Regions from separate parts of the Bacillus sp. WC2503 genome, predicted to be linked through region 2. Evidence: riboswitches for the same ligand, from Rfam matches in the RefSeq annotation. Region 2 holds a riboswitch; each other region holds the start of a gene.
What was found. Region 2 has a riboswitch for lysine ahead of ACUN26_RS12030 (amino acid permease). Riboswitches for the same ligand answer to the same signal wherever they lie in the genome.

Region 1 (2,280 bases), 2.1 Mb from region 2:
GATCACTGCGACTATACCATCTGTAATTCTTGCCCGCATTTCATTTTTATATGTTTCACCAGTTGCGACTAATTTTAACTGGAAGATCGGTGAAACGAGATATGGAATGAGGTAGGCCAGTGTTGATACGGTAATAACGAATGTATAAGCTTCCGCAATAGTTCCTGATAATGTTGAGAATAAGAATACTTGCGACATAATGTTTGTTAATCGTAATGAGTAAATTGGACTTCCTTTTTTATTTGTTTTTGTGAAGAAGGAAGGGAAGAAACCTTCTTTTGCTGCTTGATACGGTACTTCTGAGCTTAATAAAATCCAGCCTAAGATAGAACCGAATAGGGAAGTAAGAGCAAGTAATGCCATCAGTTTCCCGCCGCCATGACCCATTGCAGCATTTAGTGCATCTGCTAACGGACGTTCAGAAGCTTGTAATGTATCAACGTGAAGGACACCCATTGTTAAAATTGTAATTCCTAAGTAAATTGCAACTGTAATAAGTAATCCCGCAACTGTTGCCCGTTTTACCGTTTTTGGAGAAACAGCCCGGTTTGATAAAAGAACGGCTGATTCAATTCCGATAAACGCCCAAAGCGTTGTAAGAGCGGCTAAATTTACTTGTGAAAGAAGACCGTGTGATACACCTGATTTATCGATCATCGGTGTGTACCATTGTCCAAACTTAGAAGCTTCGAATGCAAATAACGTAACGACGATAAATAAAAGGAATCCAGTCACTTTCGTTGTTGTTGCTAAGAAGTTTAGCTTTCCAGCTCCGCTTACACCATTAGTTAATATAATATGAGTTCCCCAAAGTAAGATGGAACAAATCGTAAATGTAATTAGTTTTCCGACTTCTATGTTAAACGAACCGATTGAAAATAGTAGTCGCGTATCTTTCATAATTGGGAAGAAAAGTGATAAATATCCCGCGAAAGATGTAATGATGGCAACGTTACTTGCCCAGTTTGCAACCCAATATCCCCATACCATACTGAAACCAGCCATTTTTTTCTTTTTTGGTGTTGAGAATAAAGCATATGCATGACTTTGTGGTCCTGTCGTTAAATCAGGACGACGAATTGCTAAATTACCAAAAACAAGAGCTAGCATTAAAACACCAAACCCTGTTGTTAACCAAGCTAAAGTGACACCGAGTGGGCTTGCTGTTTGTGCCAACGTACTTGGCACCATGAAAATCCCAGCGCCAACCATATTACCGACAACGAAAGCTGTTAGTACCCAAAAGCCCCATTTTTTTTGTTGCATAGAAAATACCTCCAAAGTTAGTATAACCAAGTCAAGCGAGGAGATATGTATGTCTTCCGATTAGAGAAGAGAAGTCCCAAACAAAACAAAAAAAGCACGTAATCTGCCGCTACATGCTTTCTATCTTATAAGAAACCCACGACATACCTCTCGATAGCTCTCCACAAACGAAACGTTTGTGACAGTTCTGCACTTATTAAATGCAGACCCAGCAAGTGTGCATGGTGGACACGACTTACTTCGGCAATCATTCCTTTCTCATTTCTTCATCAATGCCACTACATCTCCTGAAATGATACTCTTAATGACTGCAACCTCTACCTCACCGAGATACGAATGAGGATTTAAATATTAAATTAACGTATTTAAGAGTAACAAATGTATTTTTATACGTCAATGGATATAGTAATAATCAGATTATAGAGAAGAGTTTGTGATTAAAAGAGAGAGGGATTATTATGTAATATTGAATTTTCATAATATAATAAATGTTATTGACGCTAGAAGATTGAGAAGGGGATGAAGTATATGTCTGTATGTCATAAACATTCAGTAATAGGTGTGCTAGATTCGGGAGTTGGGGGATTAACAGTTGCGAGTGAAATTATAAGACAATTGCCTAAAGAGAGCATTTATTATATTGGTGATAATGAGCGTTGTCCGTATGGGCCAAGAAGTGTAGAAGAGGTACAATCTTTCGTATTTGAAATGGTTGAGTTCCTCAAACAGTTTCCGTTAAAAGCGCTAGTGGTAGCATGTAATACTGCTGCAGCTGCTGCATTGACTGCGCTGCAAGAAGCACTGTCTATTCCGGTTATTGGCGTTATACATCCGGGAGCAAGAGCGGCAATTAAAGTGACAAAGAAAGGGGAAATCGGAGTAATTGGAACTGTAGGTACGATACAGTCTAATATGTACGAAAAAGCATTACACGAGCTTGATACATATTTGGAAGTGCATAGTCACGCGTGCCCGACTTTAGCTACAGTTGCAGAAAATCAATTAGAAGATACA
Region 2 (2,280 bases):
TTTAAATCCTATATCCCCTAGTACGATGTCATCTTCTTTTCGAATGACATACCACGCACCCCAAGGTAATAAAGCTGCGTCTTGTTTTACACTTTCTACATGCCCTGCAATATGCGGGCCGCTATTGTATCCTTGATTCTTCGCAATCTGAACCCATTCTTCCGTACACGGGATAATATGTAATCTTTCTGTTTCTAATTTCATAACGATGTCCCCTTTTTAATTAAACAGTACTTCAATTTTACTACAAAAAAGAAAGAATATTCAATCTTTTAATTTGCACATATGTTTTTTCTTTAGAACAAAATAAAAGAAGTGATACCCTTCAATCGTTATGTCGAATTATATTTTCTGAATTTTCTTTTAATTTTAAAGGGTTTTTCATTATTTTTTGCGAAACATTTGTATAACAATTTTTTCTTTGTTTATTGCTACATAATAGTAGGTTCGGGTGGAGTTATGCAAGCGTTTCCTATACAATAACCGATATTTTTTGACTTTTCCTAACAAAATTCCTTGCAATATATTCAGAAACTCATTACAATTGCCATATATTAAATATCTTAGCAATATATAAATCCTCATCAATCCGATGAGGTAGAGGTTGCGACTTTTAAAAGTAAAACGGACGAGACACAGAGAATGTCACTGACTCCGTTTGAAAGGAAAAGTTGCCGAAGTTTGTATTTCTTCTCTGGAAGTATGAGCTGGGGCTGTCTCCGAAAGGAACAGAACTGTCACGTTTACAAAATTACCGTGTAAACGTGGGGTGCTATCTTAACGGAAGGGTATGATGGGGTGGTTATTTGTGAAACGTTCCGCCTAATTCCTTTGGCGGTTTTTTGTATTTTTCTCCCCCGCTCCTTCCTAACCTACAAGAAAAGGAGTGTTGAACATGAATAGCGCAACAAATCAATCTACCTCTAAAACGCAAACTACACAAGGACAAGGTGAATTAAAACGCGGATTAAAATCTCGTCACCTTACGATGATTTCTCTCGGTGGTACAATCGGTACCGGACTATTTCTTGCCAGCGGTGGTGTAATCCATTCAGCTGGTCCTGGCGGTGCACTAATCGCATACGCCGCAATTGGAATTATGGTGTATTTCTTAATGACAAGCTTAGCTGAACTTGCAGCTTACATGCCTGTTACTGGATCTTTTAGCACGTATGCAACAAAATTTGTTGATCCATCACTTGGCTTTGCACTTGGATGGAACTATTGGTATAACTGGGCGATTACAATTGCGGCAGAACTAGCGGCCGTAACATTAATTATGAAATTTTGGTTCCCTGATACCCCTTCCCTCATTTGGAGTGGATTATGCTTAGCTATTATTTTTCTCTTAAACTATTTATCTGTTAAAGGTTTTGGTGAATCTGAATATTGGTTCGCACTTATTAAAGTAGTTACTATTATTATCTTCTTAGTTGTCGGCTTCATGATGATTTTTGGAATTATGGGCGGCGAATCTGTCGGCTTTAAAAACTTCACTGTTGCAGATGCTCCATTTAACGGCGGTATCATGGCAATTATCGGTGTATTTATGGCTGCTGGTTTCTCCTTCCAAGGAACTGAATTATTAGGTGTAGCTGCTGGTGAAACGTCTGATCCAGAACGCAATATCCCAAAAGCAATTCGTTCGATCTTTTGGCGCATTCTTTTATTCTATATCCTTGCAATTCTCGTTATCGGTTTATTAATTCCTTATACAACTGAAAGTCTTGCAGCAAGTGATGTTACAGTAAGTCCATTTACACTTGTATTTGAAAAAGCGGGCGTTGCCTTTGCTGCTTCTGTTATGAACGCTGTTATTTTAACGGCAGTTTTATCTGCTGGTAACTCTGGCATGTACGCATCAACTCGTATGCTTTGGGATTTAGCTCGTCAAGGAAAAGCACCAAAGTTTTTAGGCAAATTAGATAGCCGTGGTGTACCTGTTAACGCTCTAATCGCAACATCAGTAGTTGGTAGCGTCGCTTTCATCGCTTCTTTATTCGGTGACGGTGTTGTATATATTTGGTTATTAAACGCTTCTGGTATGTCTGGCTTTATCGCATGGGTTGGTATTGCAATTAGTCATTACCGCTTCCGTAAAGCATATATCGCACAAGGAAAAGATTTAAAAGACTTACCATATAGAGCAAAATGGTTCCCATTCGGTCCAATCTTCGCATTTACACTTTGCGTCATCGTAATTTTAGGACAAAACTACGGCGCATTTATGGGTGAATCAATCGATTGGAACGGCGTACTCGTTTCTTACATCGGTTTACC
Region 3 (2,280 bases), 1.3 Mb from region 2:
TAAGAAGTAAGAAGAGTCAACTATATTTCCTAGGAAAGAGTTTAAAGAATAATTTCATTGTTTTATAATGATTTTTGGATATCGATAATATATTAAAAAGCTGTTTGCGTAGAGTCTTGAAATCTATGCAAACAGCTTTTTATTTATATAGGAAAGAAATAGATTAATATGTTTTTGTAAGTTGCAATAAAAATATTAAATTAGCTCATTTGCACTAAAGGCTCAATTTTCGCCATAAATGATTGATGAAGTGCTTCCACACCTGTTACTAAATGAAGGCGGTCAATAACGACAGACACTTTAATTTCAGATGTACTTACCATTTTAATATGAATATCTTCTTCTTTTAAAGTAGTGAACATATTCGCAGCAACACCTGGATTAGATACCATACCAGATCCTACAATTGATACTTTTGCTAAATGATTTTCATGTTCTACAGACTCATAGTGAAGATCTTCTTGGTTCTGTTCCAATACTTCTAGTGTTTCTTGTAAGTCATTAGAATGGATAGAGAAGGAAAGATGAACAGTTCCTTCATTTGTAATACTTTGAATAATAATATCTACATTAATATGTGCGTTAGCTAACGTAGAGAAAATTATTGAAAGTGAACCTTGTTCCAATCCTTTCACTGTGACACGTGTAATATTATCTTCAAAAGCAATACCTTTAACGATTGATTGTTGTTCCATGTTACATTCTCCTTTTACAATTGTTCCGTTTTCTTGTTCCATACTTGAGCGAACTTCTAAAACGACATGATGATTTTTGGCAAATTCAACAGCACGTGGATGTAATACGCCGGCGCCGAGGTTTGCCAGTTCTAACATTTCATCATAAGAAATTTCATCTAATTTGTAAGCTGTCTTTACAACTCGTGGATCCGTCGTGTATACGCCTGTTACATCCGTATAAATATCACATTTTTTCGCTTTTAGTGCCGCTGCTAATGCAACAGCTGTCGTATCAGAGCCACCACGTCCAAGCGTTGTAATTTCATTTTTTTCACTGATTCCTTGGAAACCAGCTACGATAACAATCGTGCCTTCAGTAAGATAAGACTGAATACGCTCAACGTTAATGTCAGTAATCCGTGCACTACTGTGTACAGATTCTGTCGTAATACCAGCTTGCCATCCTGTTAATGAAATTGCGTTATAACCTTTTGCTTGTAGTACCATTGTTAATAATGAAATAGTTACTTGTTCTCCTGTAGATAGAAGCATATCCATTTCACGTTTACTCGGATTTTCCGCAATAGCGTTAGCAAGTGCTACAAGTTCATCTGTGCTTTTCCCCATTGCTGAAACGACAGAGACGATACTATGTCCTCGTTCATATTCTTCAATAATTAAATTTGCCACATGTTGAATGCGCTCAACACTTCCGACAGAAGTACCACCAAATTTTTGTACAATCGTTTCCATTACGAATTCCTTCTTTCGTCCATTTTTAAGAATAGATTAGGACATATATAAATCCCAATATTCCTGTAGTTACCAGAGAGAAAAACAAAAAACACCATCTCAAATAAGTGAGGATGGTGCTGTTACAGGAAAAGGGAAACAGAAAACGGAGCTAATAAAAAAACCGCCAAAAAAGGAATACCATGAAAATGATATCTCTTTTTTGTAGATAGCTCTTCATACGTACATGTCTGTACATATGACAGTTCTGTTTCTATTCGAAAACAGCCCCAATTGATAAATGCAGAGAAATTTATCAATTTCGGCAACACTTCCTTTCATCCAATTTCATAGACATCTCTGTGTCTCCATTAGAATACTCATAAGTATTGCAACCTCTATCTCACGTTTTAGGCGAGAGTGTTTGATTTATGAAGTTGTTGGTAACATTTGTTTTATAATAATTTAAATTATTCAGGGAATCAAGTGTTTTATATGTATTTTCAAAATTCTTTCTTTTTAGAGATAAAGTTTGTGAAAAATGTAGCAAAATACATATATTACATGTACATTAAAAATATAGAGTGTAGGAGGTCGGAGTATGAAAAGAAAAAGGCCTATTTATGTTGCAACAGAAATGAAAACGACAATAGAGAAATTATGGGAATATACGCAAGAACCAGACCTACATACAGAATGGGATGCTCGTTTTACTGAAATTTCGTATTTAGAGAAAAAAGAGGGAGAACCACAGAAGTTTTTATATAAAACAAAGATAGGATTTGGGCTTGAAATAGGCGGAGAAGGGGAATCGATAGGTGAAATAAGAAAAGAAACTGGTGAACGGATTTCTTCTTTGAAATTTTGGACA

Region 1: another riboswitch for lysine. It lies ahead of ACUN26_RS01120 (amino acid permease); the one in region 2 lies ahead of ACUN26_RS12030 (amino acid permease).
Region 3: another riboswitch for lysine. It lies ahead of ACUN26_RS05480 (aspartate kinase); the one in region 2 lies ahead of ACUN26_RS12030 (amino acid permease).

What each region holds. Positions count from the first base shown of each region.
Region 1 covers NZ_JBQYMD010000001.1:197,691-199,970, forward strand. Annotated here, with positions in the region: gene ACUN26_RS01120 (amino acid permease) at 1-1,266, opposite strand, end outside; lysine riboswitch at 1,413-1,594, opposite strand; gene racE (glutamate racemase) at 1,795-2,280, shown strand, end outside.
Region 2 covers NZ_JBQYMD010000001.1:2,344,769-2,347,048, forward strand. Annotated here, with positions in the region: gene ACUN26_RS12025 (GNAT family N-acetyltransferase) at 1-204, opposite strand, end outside; lysine riboswitch at 591-783, shown strand; gene ACUN26_RS12030 (amino acid permease) at 896-2,280, shown strand, end outside.
Region 3 covers NZ_JBQYMD010000001.1:1,020,217-1,022,496, forward strand. Annotated here, with positions in the region: gene ACUN26_RS05475 (helix-turn-helix domain-containing protein) at 1-10, shown strand, start outside; gene ACUN26_RS05480 (aspartate kinase) at 201-1,430, opposite strand; lysine riboswitch at 1,632-1,818, opposite strand; gene ACUN26_RS05485 (DoxX-like family protein) at 2,011-2,280, shown strand, end outside.